Regions from separate parts of the Serratia proteamaculans genome, predicted to be linked through region 2. Evidence: predicted binding sites of a transcription regulator. Region 2 holds the regulator's gene; the other holds the start of a gene.

The links. Region 2 encodes ArgR, which controls arginine synthesis, uptake and breakdown. Its sites were predicted from a motif close to ANTGAATAAAAATACANT; they were not measured.
Positions count from the first base shown of each region.
Region 1: argA (amino-acid N-acetyltransferase) is a predicted target of ArgR. The motif match lies at 1,097-1,114, and genes of this name have one in related genera.

Region 1 covers NZ_OX461105.1:4,310,939-4,319,068, forward strand. Annotated here, with positions in the region: gene amiC (N-acetylmuramoyl-L-alanine amidase AmiC) at 1-907, opposite strand, end outside; gene argA (amino-acid N-acetyltransferase) at 1,148-2,473, shown strand; gene recD (exodeoxyribonuclease V subunit alpha) at 2,516-4,366, opposite strand; gene recB (exodeoxyribonuclease V subunit beta) at 4,363-7,914, opposite strand; gene ptrA (pitrilysin) at 7,911-8,130, opposite strand, start outside.
Region 2 covers NZ_OX461105.1:408,632-416,761, reverse strand. Annotated here, with positions in the region: gene rpmA (50S ribosomal protein L27) at 81-338, opposite strand; gene rplU (50S ribosomal protein L21) at 356-667, opposite strand; gene ispB (octaprenyl diphosphate synthase) at 937-1,908, shown strand; gene QOT07_RS01880 (DNA-binding protein) at 1,958-2,308, opposite strand; gene QOT07_RS01875 (helix-turn-helix domain-containing protein) at 2,492-2,752, shown strand; gene mdh (malate dehydrogenase) at 2,821-3,759, opposite strand; gene argR (transcriptional regulator ArgR) at 4,226-4,696, shown strand; gene yhcN (peroxide/acid stress response protein YhcN) at 5,102-5,365, shown strand; gene yhcN (peroxide/acid stress response protein YhcN) at 5,490-5,753, shown strand; gene mpl (UDP-N-acetylmuramate:L-alanyl-gamma-D-glutamyl-meso-diaminopimelate ligase) at 5,954-7,333, opposite strand; gene fbp (class 1 fructose-bisphosphatase) at 7,503-8,130, shown strand, end outside.

The DNA.
Region 1 (8,130 bases), 3.9 Mb from region 2:
CCGATTCGTTCTGGGTCTGCGCCAGGAACTTCGCCGCCGAACTGGTGGCGCCTTTGGTCGACAACGCAAAGACCGATGATCCACGCGCGGCCCGGCTGGTAAAGGCATCGGCATGGATCGACACAAACAGGTCAGCACGTTGCTTACGCGCCTTCGCCACCCTCACCTTCAGTGGAATGAACACGTCTTCATTGCGCGTCATAAACACTTTCATGTTCGGCTCACGCTTGATTAGCGTGCTTAGCCGGCGGGCAATCTGCAATACGATGTCTTTTTCACGCGTTTTGAATTTACCAATAGCGCCTGGGTCTTCGCCGCCGTGGCCGGGATCCAGCATGATGACAATAGGTCGATCGCGCCCTGCCTTACCGGCCTGTGGTGCTTCCGCCGGCAAGGTACGCTCAAGATCGCCCTTGTTGTAATCTTCCAGTAACGCCAACAGCGGATCATAATCTTCGCCACTGCCGCCCTTGCTAGGATACAAGTCCATCACCAGACGATTGCGGTATTCCGGCACCGGCGCCAGGGTAAACATGTGCGGGCTGACGCTGCGTTTAAGCTCCAGCACCAGCCGGACGGTGTTTTGATCAAACTGACCGACACGCGCCTGTTTCAGGTAGGGATCGTCGGCACGTACCTGACCTACAATGCCCTTCAGCACGCTATTAAGCTGCACGCCCTCGATATCCACCACCACACGGTCGGGATTGGTCAGCGCAAACTGCTTATATTTCAGTTCAACGTTAGATTCGAGCGTCACCCGGGTATAGGTGGAGGAAGGCCAGACGCGTACGGCGATGACATGCGATGAGGCGGCGACGCCTACGCGACTCACACTCAGCAACCAGCTTGCGGCAACCCCCTGCAATAAACGACGGCGGCCCAGATTGTGATTTGAGTTTGGCATGCGACTCCGGCAGTGGTAACAGATTAAAACAGATGAAAAAAACACCGGTCAAATAGGAATGCCGAAAACTTTAACCAATCATTCCGGCGCTGTCATCAGAAAATCTTTTTATGGTTTTTCAATTTATTAACGACTCAACGCCCCTGGCAAAGAAATAGAGACAATTTCTCACTTGCCATTAGGGCCATAAAAGAATAAAAATACAAAAATATCGTATAAATATGCAAATGAGGTTTGGCCGTGAAGGAACGTAGTACAGAGCTGGTCCAAGGATTCCGTCACTCAGTTCCCTATATCAATGCCCACCGTGGCAAGACGTTTGTCGTTATGCTGGGTGGGGAAGCCATAGAACATGAGAACTTTGCCAACATCGTTAACGATGTTGGGCTACTGCATAGCCTGGGGATCCGTTTGGTGGTGGTTTATGGCGCGCGGCCACAGATCGACGTCAATCTGGCGCAGCATAATCTCGAACCGATTTATCACAAGCATACCCGCGTCACCGACGCCCATACGCTGGAATTGGTTAAACAGGCGGCGGGTCTGCTGCAACTGGATATCACCGCCCGGCTGTCAATGAGCCTCAACAACACGCCACTGCAGGGCGCGCATATCAACGTGGTCAGCGGTAACTTTATCATCGCTCAGCCGCTGGGTATTGATGACGGTGTGGACTACTGCCACAGCGGCCGCATTCGCCGTATTGATGAAGAAGCCATCCACCGTCAGCTCGACAGTAACGCTATCGTACTGATTGGCCCGGTTGCCGTTTCCGTCACCGGCGAAAGCTTCAACCTGACCTCTGAAGAAGTGGCGACTCAGTTGGCAGTCAAGCTGAAGGCCGAGAAAATGATCGGCTTCTGTTCATCCCAGGGGGTGACCAATCAGGAAGGCACCATCATTTCCGAACTGTTCCCCAACGACGCGCAAAAACGCATTGAAGAACTGGAAGAGAACGGCGACTACCACTCTGGCACCGTGCGCTTCCTGCGCGGCGCCGTGAAGGCCTGCCGCAGCGGTGTACGCCGCAGCCACCTGATCAGCTATCAGGAAGACGGTGCGCTGGTACAGGAACTGTTCTCACGCGATGGTATCGGCACCCAGATCGTTATGGAGAGCGCTGAACAGGTGCGCCGGGCGACGATTAACGACATCGGTGGCATCCTCGAGCTGATCCGCCCGCTCGAGCAACAGGGTATTTTGGTGCGTCGCTCACGTGAACAACTGGAGATGGAGATCGACAAGTTCACCATTATTGAACGCGATAACCTGACCATCGCCTGTGCGGCATTGTATCCGTTCCCGGAAGAGAAAATCGGCGAGATGGCCTGCGTCGCGGTTCATCCCGACTACCGCAGTTCGTCACGGGGGGAAATGCTGTTACAGCGGGTGGAGAGCCAGGCGCGCCAGATGGGCCTGCGTAAACTGTTCGTCCTGACTACGCGCAGCATCCACTGGTTCCAGGAGCGTGGTTTCACGCCGGCGGAAGTCGACGTGCTGCCGGTTGAGAAACAGGCGCTGTACAACTATCAACGCCGTTCCAAAATTCTGCTGGCAGATTTGTAATCCTTTACGGGCGCAGCATGCTGCGCCCCTGCTCATTCTCACTCAGGCGGTGATCTGCAACCGCTCCGCCAACCCGCTGCGACGCTGGGTGGGGGTACGAATGGCTCGCATCAAAACCGCATCAATGGCATACAACGAAAGCTGTCTGCGAGCACGGGTGATCGCGGTGTACACCAATTCACGGGTCAGCACCGGCAGGAAATGATTGGGCAATACCAGCACCGTGTGATCAAACTCCGAGCCCTGCGACTTGTGCACCGTCATTGCATAAGCGGTTTCATGCGCCGGTAAACGGCTCGGCTGCACCGACTTAATGCTGCCGTCCGGCAGTTGGAAGTGAACACGTAGCTCGCCGGTCTCATCCCGCAAGGCAATACCGATATCGCCATTAAACAGCCCCAGAGCGCTGTCATTGCGACCAATCATCACCGGACGGCCAGAATACCAACGCCCTGCGGCCCCCGGCTTGCGTTGGATCAGACCGGCGCGTTGCAGCCCCGTCTCAATGCGTTCATTTAACCCGGCAATACCGAAGGGCCCCTCTCGCAGCGCACACAGCACCTGGAAACGAGCAAACGCCGCCAGCACCGCCACCGCGTCCGCACCTGCGACCACCTGCTGCAGATAATCACGATAGCCCGTCACGCAGGCATCCAGCAGCGCCTGATAGTCTTGCGTTTCCGCCAACGGATAACCGCTTACGTCACTGAAACGGCCGTCGAGTGCCGCCAGTGCAAGCTTGCCATTACCGGTATTCACCGCAGAGGCCAGTTGGCCAATGCCCGAGTTGGCATCAAAGCGATAGCTTTTGCGCAGCAGACACAGACTGTCGCGCACTGCGGCCTCCGCCTGGGCACTTTCGCCCTGCAACAGACAGCCGGTCAGTCGAGAGAGTTGCTCTGCGCGCGCCACGCTGTAACCTTGCTCGGCAAAGCGGCAGATATCTCCCAGTACCGCCCCAGCCTCTACCGAAGCCAGCTGATCGCGATCGCCCAGGAAGATCACCCGCGCCTGAGCGGGCAAGGCGGCAATCAAACGCGCCATCATTGGCAAGTCGACCATTGAGGCCTCATCGACCACCAGAACATCCAGATGCAGTCGGTTGCCACTGTGATAACGCATGCGTTGACTGTTGGGCTGAGCGCCCAGCAGGCGATGGAGCGTGGAGGCTTCGGTGGGGAACAGCGCTCGCTGCTCCGGGGTTAATGCCAGTTGTTTGCCTGCGCTGCCTAACGATTCCGTTAAACGCGCCGCCGCTTTGCCGGTAGGCGCCGCCAACTGAATACGTAAACGGCGCCCCTCGGCAAGCTGCACCAGCGCCGCCAGTAATTTGGCGACCGTGGTGGTCTTACCGGTGCCCGGCCCACCAGAAATCACCGCAATGCGTCGCGTCGCGGCCACTGCCGCCGCAATTTTCTGCCAGTCGGGTTCATCGGTCGCTTCGCCAAATAATTGGTCGAGAATGGCGCGCAGCTCGGCTTCTTCAACCGCCTGAGGCAGGCTGTCGCTACTGATAAACTCGGCAACCTCACCCTCGTTCTGCCACATGCGCTGCAGATACAATCGCTGCTGTTGCAACACCATCGGCATCGCGGTACTGCCATCGCCCACCGCCGCACTGGCCGACAGACGCTGCTGCCAACCGGCCACATCCAACTGCCCTGCCGCCAACCATGCGGCCTGTGCCAGCTCCGGCTGACGCCCGTCAAAGAGATTTTCCGGCAGCAGCTGTTCCAGCATCAGACAGACATGACCCGCACCGGCCTCTGCGCTGAGGCAGGCCGCAGCCAGCAGCATCTCCGGCTCGTCGCTCCCGGCCACCACACGGGCAAACTGTAAGTCCAGCGGGCGCAACACGCCGAGTGCCTGCGCCTGTTCCAGTAGCGCGATCATGATTCATCCTCAGCCACAAGAGCCTCACCGCTGAATAACAAGTCCATGCCTTCCACCAATTGCGCCTCCGGGCGGCAGGCGAAAATGCCATTACCCGGATGCTGTGCATCCACGCCGCGCAGGAACAGATAAATCACCCCACCGAAGTGCCGCTGATAATCATAATCCGGCAACCGATGACGCAGATAGCGGTGCAGTGCCAACGTATATAGCTGATATTGCAGGTCGTAACGGTGTTCTGCCATCGCCTGCGCCATCGCCGGTTGGGTATAGGCACTGCTGTCTTCACCCAGCCAGTTGGATTTGTAGTCCAGCAGGTAGTATTTCCCCTGCCAGCAGAATACCAGGTCGATAAACCCTTTCAGCATCCCCTGCACCTGTTGGAAATCCAATTCAGGGCAGCGAGCAGAAAGGGGATCGTAGCTTTTCACCAGCTTATCCAGCTCATGCGCCTGCAACAGCTGCCCGATCGGCAGATAAAACTGCAGCTCGGCCTGTTTATGCTGCGGTACCAGCGCCGATAACACGACACCGGTATCATTAAGCGGCGTGTTCAACAGCACCTGCATCCACGCCAGCAGTATCGGTTGCCAGTGATCGGCAAACCCTTGCTGTTGCAACTGCTCCAGCAACCACGCCTCATCGAGCGGTTGGGTAAAATCGAGTGTTTCAAACAGGCTATGCAGGAAGGTCCCCGGACCGGCCCCCCGTGGGAAGGTATGCGGTGTGAGCGCTGGCTCACTGTCCTGGGCTTTCTCGCCGGCGGCATCGACATCCAGCCGTGGCAATAAATCCTGCATCAGGCCCGCGCCATGTTGTTGCAGGCCGGTATAACTGGTCACCCGCCAAAAATCCTGTACCTGACGCGAGAAGTGCTTCGCCGCCAGCTCGGTCAAGGCCGGCGTTTGCGGCAGCCAGGGCTGCTCGTCCAGGGTTTCCACCAGCGACAGCGCAACGCCATCTGCGGCCAGCTGTTGCAGGCATTGCTGCAGATAAGCTGCGTCGCCCGCCTGACCGGACTGCACCAGATAACCCAGCGCGCTGCGGTGTAAATCGGTATCCCCCTGTTTCTTGCGGGTGCCTTGAATCAACGGCGCAATGCCAATGCTGCAGTGGTATACCGAACGGGTCAGCGCGACATACAGCAGACGTAGATCTTCTGCCAGCCGTTCCTCCTCCGCCCATTCGAGACTTTGTTCATCGGCGTTGAGATCCAGTAAGGCCTGGAAACTCTGGCGATCGTGGTACAGCACCTGCTGTTGCTGGCGGAAATTGCCGACGAACGGCAACCACACCAGATCGAACTCCAGGCCTTTAGATTTATGGATGGTGATCACCTGCACCAGATGTCGGTCGCTTTCCAGCCGCAGTTGCTGGTTATCGGACTGTCGATTGGGCTGGGAAATCTGCTGTGCCAGCCAACGCACCAGCGCATGTTCGCTGTCGAGCTGCGCGGAGGCCTCCTGCAACAGTTCCCCCAAATGCATCACGTCGGTTAATCGACGCTCACCACCGAGGCTGGCCAACAGGTTTTCCGCCAGATGGCGCTGATTCATCACTTCACGCAGCATCGGCAACACACCGCGGCGCAGCCAGAGCGTTCGGTATCTGTCGAACTCATTGACCAGCGCATCCCAGGCGCGCTCATCCTGATTCAATCCGTCCAGCGTTGGTGCATCCAGCCCCATCAGCCCGGTCGCCATGGCACTGCGCAGCGTGCGTTCCTGCTCCGGTGCCAGTACCGCCTGCAGCAGCCACAGCAGATCTTTGGCCTCTGGCGTATCGAATACGCTGTCGCGGTTGGATAGATAAACCGAAGGTATGGCCAGCGCACTCAGGGCATCACGCACTAACGCCGCCTCATTGCGGCTACGCACCAGTACGGTAATGTCTGACGCCTCTACTGCCCGCCGTTTTTCTCCGTCCACCAGCCAGGCCTGCTGGTCTTGCCCGGCACTGAGCCAGTCGCGGATTTGCGTGGCGCACAGGCGTGCCATCAATTGTTGGTACTCACTAACGCCAACGCCTTCCCCTTGCTGCAGCCAAAACTGCATCGCCGGCTGTGGCTGGTTTTGCAGCTCAAAGGCCAACCCCCGGTTTTTCTCGGCGGCGGCTACCTCAATAAAGGGAATTTGGCCGAACAGGAAGGGTTTTTCCACCTGAGCAAACAGATGGTTAACGCTGCCCACCATCGACGGGGACGAGCGCCAGTTGGTTTCAAGCGTATAGTGGGCGCTTACCTCTGAACGGGCGCGCATATAGGTAAAGATGTCGGCACCACGGAAGGCGTAAATCGCCTGCTTGGGGTCGCCGATCAGCAGCAGGCCGCATTCCGGCCTGCCGACATAAAGTTTTTGGAAGATGCGGTATTGCTGGGGATCGGTATCCTGGAACTCATCGATCATCGCTACCGGGTAACGCTGGCGGATCGCCTGCGCCAACCGTTCGCCACCGTCACTCTGCAATGCGCTATCCAGTCGGCTTAACAGATCGTCAAAGCCCAGTTCGGCGCGCTGACGCTTCTCCTGCTGAATGGACAGCCGTATCTCGCTCAACGCCCGCGCCATGATCAAGTCACGTAACGTCAGCGGTTCATCGAACAGTTCGTCGATCGCCACAAACAGCGCATGCCGTGGCGGCTCGCCTTTTTTGGTTTTATCCAGCAGTACCGACTGGCGGAATTTATCCAGCTCTTTCGGCAGTTGATAGTCCTGAGTTTCCAGCACCACCCATTCCCCCACCTTATGCAGCCAGTTGGGCAGATGCTTGCTGCTGTAACTGCGCTTATCAACGCCGGACTGGCTGATCAACGCTTCCAGATCGCCCGCAGCTGCCAGCCACTGCGCTTTAATGGCGTCAATGCGCGCCACAATCTGCTCATGGCGCATCAGAACCGTTTCTTCATCCTTCGGCGGCCGACGCAGCATAGGTGCTTCGCCGTGCAGGTAGCCGGAAAGATCCGCCAGTAGTGCTTCCGGGCCACTCCACTCCTGACTCACCGCCCGGGCGACGCCCAGCGGTAACGGATAACAATGACGGCGCCAAAAGTCCGCACAGGCCTGACGGCGTAGCGGCAGTTCATCCTGCACCAGCGTTTGTTCAAACAGAATGCCGGACTCGAAGGCATTATGGGTCAACATGCGCTGGCAAAAGCCATGAATGGTATAGATTGCTGCTTCATCCATCTGCCGCTCGGCAGCCAGCAGCTGTGCGGCGGCATCGGGCAGATCGTCAATTTCCGCCATCAACGCGTTAAATAACGGATTCTTACTGATGCCGCGCACGCAGGCAATGCGTAATCCATGGATATTGCTACGGATACGCCCGCGCAGCTCCTCGGTGGCGGCCTCGGTAAAGGTCACCACCAGGATCTCCTCTACCGTCAGCGGCCGGGGAAAGGCCGCTGCCTGACCCAGGCCAAGCAGCAGGCGCAGATACAGTGCGCCAATGGTAAAGGTTTTACCGGTCCCCGCCGACGCTTCTATCAGCCGCTCGCCAAACAGCGGCAATGTTAGCGGGTCAAGCCGCTGCGGGGCGGTCTCTGTCATGGGGTCGCCACTTTACGCGGCAGAGTTTTCTGCAGCGCGGAGGCGTTTGGATAAGTCACCCAGTCCGGCTGCACGGCGTAATCCGCCTTCTCTTGCCCGCTGCCACTCACCTGCGACAACACCGCCAGACCCTGTGGCTTAATCACCGCCTGATGGAAATAATCCGCCAGTTTGGTCGGCGTCAGCTGCTTGACCTGCTCAATCAGCTTATGACGA
Region 2 (8,130 bases):
CGATACACAAGCAGCCCATAAATGTAAAAAGCCCCGCAACGAATTGCGGGGCTTACATCTATTTAGTAAGGCTCGGAAAATTATTCAGCTTCGATGCTGATAAATTTACGATTGCTCGGGCCTTTAACTTCGAATTTGACTTTACCGTCTTTCAAAGCAAACAGAGTGTGGTCTTTGCCGCAACCCACGTTGGTACCAGCGTGGAATTTAGTGCCGCGCTGACGAACGATGATGCTGCCTGCCAGTACTGCTTCGCCGCCAAAGCGTTTTACGCCCAGACGTTTAGCTTCTGAATCGCGACCGTTACGAGTCGAGCCGCCAGCCTTTTTGTGTGCCATTAATCTGCTCCCCTAACTTAAGCGCTGATGCCGGTGATTTTAACGTCAGTGAACCACTGACGGTGGCCCTGCTGCTTACGATGGTGCTTACGACGACGAAACTTAACGATCTTAATTTTCTCGCCACGACCGTGAGCAACGACTTCAGCTTTGATCTTACCGCCATCGACGTAAGGAACGCCGATTTTGATATCTTCGCCATTAGCGATCATCAGAATCTGGTCAAACTCAACTGCTTCACCAGTTGCGATGTCCAGCTTTTCCAAGCGAATGGTTTGACCTTCGCTTACTCGGTGTTGTTTACCACCACTTTGGAAAACCGCGTACATATAAAACTCCGCTTTCCGCGTGCCCAACTGTTTAGTACAGAGCGCGCTATAAATATTCACAATAGGGCGCGAATTCTACGCAATAATCCAGCATATGACAAGAGCAGAATAAGACCAGAAGCAGAAAAAAGAAGAAAAAAAGCACAGTTTCTTTCATGGCGTTTATCTGAGCCGTTTTTCAAGTACAATCAGAGGGACAGTTACCGCCATGTACCGATGTGAGCAGCGATCTCAACGCGGTGAAGAGAAACACAGCTGAAAAAAATACAATGAACCTAGAGCAAATTACCGAGTTAACCGCGCAAGATATGGCGGCCGTGAACGCAACAATTCTCGAACAGCTGAATTCCGATGTCACGCTCATCAATCAGCTTGGCTATTACATTATCAGTGGTGGCGGTAAACGCATCCGCCCGATGATCGCCGTTCTGGCGGCGCGGGCGTTGCATTATCAGGGTGATAAACACATTACCGTGGCTGCGCTGATCGAATTCATTCACACCGCTACCCTGCTGCATGATGACGTGGTGGATGAATCAGATATGCGCCGCGGCAAGGCCACCGCCAATGCCGCCTTCGGCAATGCCGCCAGCGTGCTGGTCGGCGACTTCATTTATACGCGTGCTTTCCAGATGATGACCAGCCTGGAATCGCTGCGCGTGTTGGCGCTGATGTCAGAGGCCGTCAACGTGATAGCCGAAGGCGAAGTGCTGCAGTTAATGAACGTCAACGATCCGGACATTACCGAAGAAAGTTACATGCGGGTGATCTACAGCAAAACCGCACGTCTGTTTGAAGCGGCAGCACAGTCCTCAGCCATCCTTTCAGATGCAAGTGAAGCAGAAGAAAAAGCGCTGCAGGATTACGGTCGCTACCTTGGCACCGCTTTCCAGTTGATCGATGACCTGCTCGATTACAGCGCCGACGGCAGCACGCTGGGTAAAAATACCGGTGACGATCTCAATGAAGGGAAGCCGACACTGCCGTTACTGCACGCCATGCATAACAGCGAAGGCGCACAGAAAACCATGATCCGTGGGGCTATTGAACAAGGTAACGGCCGTCATTTGCTGGAGCCCGTGTTGGAGGCCATGCAGCAATGCGGCTCCCTGGAATATACCCGCCAGCGTGCTGAGGAAGAGGCCGACAAGGCCATTGCCGCATTGCAGGTTCTCCCGGAATCCGCTCATCGTTCCGCGCTGGAAGGATTAGCGCATCTTGCGGTTCAACGTGATTTTTAAGAAACAATAAACGTCTTGCTGTTTCCACAGACCCGCTCTGCGGGTCTGCTCATTTCTCCGCTGAAATACGCGCCAGTAAGCTACCGATCCCTTCTCGCATCAGGAACGCCAAAACTTTCTCACGTTCGCTCTCCGTCAGGTGATAGAAATATTCAATCCACACGGCCAGCGGATCCTTGCGGTCAATCTCATAGCTCGCAGGTTCTTCTTTTAATACCAATAAATTACGTATCCCGGCAGGCAAGCTGTCAATATGGTATTCCAGCGCTTTCCCCTGCACGCCTTTACGCCGGCGGCTGATCCAGCCTTCACGACGCGCCATCAAATTTATTCCCTGTGGTGAGGAGGGTAATCCTGCTACGCCTGTCAGCTCCTTGGCGGCAAACCACTCTTTTTTCATAGCCATGTTCTCTGGGCAAAAGTCGGCAAATATCTTTTTTTGGGAAATTTATGGGATATTTTTTAAGAAATTTAGTGGTATCCTAGTTTCCGTATAAGCGTTTCATGTTGTTCAAACGATTAATTTTGACCTGTTAGTTATACCACTAACAGAACTTTCGCTAATCAAAAAAGGAATGCAAACATGAACTCAAGGAACAAGGACTGGCATCCGGCGGATATCATTGCGGCTTTACGTAAGAAGGGAACCACACTGGCGGCGGTATCGCGCAAGGCAGGGCTAAGCTCATCAACGCTGGCGAATGCGCTATCGCGCCCCTGGCCAAAAGGGGAATGGTTAATTGCCGAATCACTTAACATCCATCCTGCAGAGATTTGGCCAAGCCGTTATTTCGATCCACACACCCATAACCTGCTGGATCGAAAAGCCCGCATCCGGTCATAGCTTCGGGCATAAAAAAACCGCCGGTACGCTGTCCGGCGGCCTATGTATACTCATGCACCACTGAATGATCAGTTATTGATAAACTTTTCGCCCAGTTCGATATCTTTGTGCAGAACATCCAGCATGTCTTCCAGCGCTTTCTGTTCGAACGCGCTCAGAGTCCCGATGTCTTTGCGTTCTTCAACGCCATTCTTACCCAGCACCAGCGGTTGTGCGAAGAAGCGAGCATATTTGCCATCCCCTTCCACGTAAGCACATTCCACCACGCCTTTTTCGCCTTGCAGCGCACGAACCAGAGACAGGCCGAAACGCGCCGCCGCCTGACCCATTGACAGGGTTGCAGACCCGCCACCGGCTTTAGCTTCAACCACTTCAGTACCCGCATTCTGGATACGCTTGGTCAGATCAGCCACTTCCTGCTCGGTAAAGCTCACGCCAGGGATCTGTGACAACAATGGCAGGATGGTCACGCCAGAGTGTCCGCCGATTACCGGTACGTTCAGCTCTTCCGGCTGTTTGCCTTTCAGCTCAGCCACGAAGGTGTTGGAACGGATGATATCCAGCGAAGTCACGCCGAACAGTTTATTTTTGTCATAAACACCGGCTTTCTTCAGCACTTCTGCTGCGATAGCCACGGTGGTGTTAACCGGGTTGGTGATAATACCGATGCAGGCTTGCGGGCAGGTTGTTGCCACTTGCTGGATCAGATTACGCACGATGCCCGCGTTCACGTTGAACAGATCTGAACGATCCATGCCTGGTTTGCGTGCAACGCCGGCAGAAATCAGTACCACGTCCGCGCCGTGCAGGGCTGGAGTCGCGTCTTCGCCACTGAAGCCTTTGATTTTAACTGCGGTTGGGATGTGGCTTAAATCGACGGCAACGCCTGGGGTAACGGGGGCAATGTCGTAGAGAGAGAGTTCAGAACCTGAAGGAAGCTGGGTTTTGAGTAGAAGGGCGAGGGCCTGGCCGATACCGCCAGCAGCACCGAGAACTGCAACTTTCATCCTATACTCCTTTATTATCTTAAATATATAAAGCGCCGTGAATATGTTGGGTACGGACCTTAAATTATTACACCTTTAAAAACAATCTCTTAACAGTCTGTTTGAGAACTGGCGCAATAAAACGGCCGATGTCGCGCTCATCTTAGATTAAATCGCTTACGCATTAAGGGCATAGCGCACACTAATCAAAAATACTGCGAGGTTATTCACGAGCAAGTTAACCGGCGGTTACATTACACCCTTACACAACATCAGAACAACATCATTTTAATAACATTTTCTTTACTACCGCAGACGGCTTTTTCGGTCACGGAAAGGGCATATTCATGGGATACGGATTTTGTTAAAATGCTGCCCTTTCCTCATTGTCCGGGCCTTTTTGTTTTTTCCGGGCGTCCTTTTATTGCATAAAAATTCATTTATATGCATAATAATCACTTCAATTGTCAACATTCCACGGTGCAAAATGCGTAATCCCGCAAAGCAGGAAGATCTGATCAAGGCGTTTAAAGCGTTATTGAAAGAAGAAAAATTCAGTTCTCAAGGCGAGATTGTTTTGGCGCTGCAAGAAGAAGGCTTCGAAAACATCAACCAATCCAAAGTATCGCGCATGCTGACCAAGTTCGGTGCGGTGCGTACGCGCAATGCCAAAATGGAAATGGTGTATTGCCTTCCGGCCGAACTCGGCGTACCCACCACCACCAGCCCGCTGAAAAACCTGGTGTTGGACGTCGATCATAACGATGCTGTGGTAGTGATCCACACCAGTCCCGGCGCCGCACAGTTAATAGCCCGCCTGCTGGACTCGCTGGGTAAATCTGAAGGCATCCTCGGCACTATCGCCGGTGACGACACTATTTTCGTTACCCCGGCCAGCAGCTTTACCGCTCGTCAGCTGTACGAAGCCATCCTGACGCTGTTCGAACAAGAGTTATGATGCATAGCGCTAACAAAATGCGGCCAACGGTCGCGTTTTGTTAGCACTTCTTTAACCCTACCCTTACCTTTCCCCCATCATCTACCACGTTTAAAACCAAGTTTCCTCCACACCACAACACATTTCAATGACATTTCACCGTAACCAGTGATAGCTACTGCTATCTTCCGCACTTTTGGTCAAAAGCACTTACCTCATTGAAATTACATAATTTTAACATTGAAAGATCGTTTTATGAGCGGTTTTTATTCCATCTGGTTATTAAAAATAAGCAACACCATAATAAAGTTTCACAAGAAACTGTTAGCTAACTATTAATTTTTAGGGTTACTAGATGTATACTCATTTCCGTGACGTAAATCACAGTTCATTGGAACTGATAAAAGAATACGAAAAGGCTAAATCATGAAAATTAAAGCTACCATCGCAACCATGAGCGTTCTATCCATGCTTTCTTTCGGCGCATTTGCAGCACAATCTGTTGATGCAAATCAGGCCGCAAAAATGCAGGCCGCAGGGACTATTACCGTCAGCGGCGTTGCCGGTGCACCTTCAGACATCCGCCAGGCACTGTCTGAAAAAGCCGATGCCAAAGGGGCAACCGCTTACCGTGTAATCGAAGCGCGCAACGAAGGCAACTTCCACGCCACCGCAGAAATTTACAAATAAGTACAAGGTGTTACCCGGAAACGGGCAATAAAACTCTGGAACCCAGCATTACCGATAACAGCCTTCAAGAATAAAAACGCTGCAAAAGCCCTTCCAGGCGGTTATCGCAACAGGACCCAATATCATGAACATGAAAACTACCCTCGCCGCACTCAGCCTGCTGTCAGTCGTTTCGTTCGGTGCTTCTGCCGCTACGTTAATCACTAATGACCAGGCCAACAATCTTCAGTCTGTCGGTACCATTACCGCCAGCGGCATTACCGGCGCGCCTTCCGATATTCGCCAGGCCCTGTCCGACAAGGCCGACAAGCAAGGCGCTAAAGCCTACCGCGTGATCGAAGCCTACGAAAACGGCAACTGGCACGCGACAGCAGAAATCTACAAATAACAATTCAGGGGACATGCTTACCGAACTGATTACCCTCGTCACTGCCACTGCCGAGTTCTGTCGTAAGCACTGATTCTCTGAAGAAACTTCGTCGTCCTATCCGACGGACCCCGTTGCCCTCGCTCGCGAGGGCTTTTTTATGGGCGTAAAAAAGGGCCGTTACCGGCCCTCTGCACAAAACACTTCAAATTCCCAAGCAATCAATAGGTTGCTTTCGGTTCCGGTTTGTTGGCCAAAGCCTCCAACAGCCGATCGTGGATCCCACCAAAGCCGCCGTTACTCATCACCAAAATATGGTCACCCGGCTGGGCCGTTTTCACGATCATATCCACCAGCGTGTCGAGGTCGGCACTCCAGTGGGCCGGCTGAACGCAGGCTTCCGCCACTTCCGCAACCTGCCAGGGGATATGGTGCGGCTGGAACAGGAACACTTCATCAGCGCGGCCAAGGGATGGCGCCAGATCGTTCTTGCTAATCCCCATTTTCATGGTGTTGGAACGCGGCTCGAGCACAGCCAGAATGCGGGCGGTGCCGCCGACTTTGCCACGCAACGCGGCCAGGGTCGCCAGGATCGCCGTTGGGTGATGGGCAAAATCGTCATATACCGTGATGCCATTGGCTTCACCACGTAACTCCAGGCGACGACGAGCATTGATAAAGTCGTCGAGTGCACGGCAGGCATCGGCAGGCAGCACGCCAACATGACGGGTGGCGGCAATGGCCATCAAACCGTTATGCATGTTGTGTTCACCCACCAGCGACCACTTCACTTCACCTACCTGTTCGCCATTGAGGAATACCGCATAATGGCTGGCATCCGGCGTCAGTTTCTGCGCACGCCATGCTCCCTCTTCGCCAACCAGTTCCTGCTCACTCCAGCAGCCCATCGCCATCACCTGTTTCAGGTGGCTGTCATTATCAGGCAAAATGATCTTGCCCTTGCCCGGCACCAAGCGCACCAGATGGTGGAATTGTTTTTGGATCGCTTTCAGATCGTCGAAGATATCGGCGTGATCAAATTCAAGGTTGTTCAGGATCAGCGTACGCGGGCTGTAATGCACAAACTTGGAACGCTTGTCGAAGAACGCGCAATCATACTCGTCGGCTTCGATCACAAAGAACGGGCTGTCGCCCAGGCGAGCAGAAACGTCAAAGTTGCCCGGAACCCCACCAATAACAAAGCCCGGCTGGTAGCCGCAGGCTTCCAGGATCCAGGTCGCCATGCCCGCGGTGGTGGTTTTGCCGTGTGTCCCGGCAACGGCCAACACCCAACGATCGCGCAGCACATAATCGTGCAGCCACTGCGGGCCGGAAACGTAAGGGATACCCTGCTCCAGTACCGCTTCAACGCACGGATTGCCGCGTGTCATGGCGTTACCGATGATCACCAGATCTGGTGCAGGATCCAACTGAGCCGGATCGTAACCCTGGATCAGATCGATCCCTTCCCTCTCCAACAGCGTGCTCATCGGCGGATAGACATTAGCGTCAGAGCCGGTCACCTCATGCCCTAGCGAACGTGCCAGCACCGCCAGCCCGCCCATAAAGGTGCCACAGATCCCAAGAATGTGAATGCGCATAGTTTTCTCATAGAGTACGTCGAATGTTGCCCCCATTCTAACGCTCAGAATCGTCCAGAAGAAATGGATTTGCCTATGAATAGCGTTCATCTTTGGGCTACACTGCTCGCGAATACGTTGGCGGTTTGTTAACAAACCGCTACCCATCCGTAGATTCAGGGATTGTGTCATGAAAACGTTAGGCGAATTTATCGTCGAGAAACAGCACGACTTCTCTCACGCCACCGGCGAGCTGACAGCATTACTTTCTGCAATTAAACTGGGCGCCAAAATCATCCACCGCGATATCAACAAAGCGGGCCTGGTTGATATTCTCGGCACCAGCGGCGTTTCCAACGTACAGGGTGAAGTTCAGATGAAACTGGACCTGTACGCCAACGAAAAGCTGAAAGCAGCATTGAAAGCACGCGGTGAAGTTGCGGGTATCGCTTCTGAAGAAGAAGATGAAATCGTGATATTCGACGGCGAGCGGGCTGAAAATGCCAAGTACGTGGTGCTGATGGATCCGTTGGACGGCTCGTCCAACATCGATGTCAACGTCTCGGTCGGTACGATTTTCTCTATCTATCGTCGCATTACCCCGGTCGGCATTCCAGTGACCGAAGAAGACTTCCTGCAACCAGGTAGCGCTCAGGTCGCCGCCGGCTACGTGGTTTATGGTTCATCCACCATGCTGGTGTACACCACCGGTTATGGCGTGCATGCCTTTACTTACGATCCTTCTCTGGGCGTGTTCTGCCTCTCCCATGAGAAAGTCCGCTTCCCGGCCAGCGGCAATATGTATTCCATCAACGAAG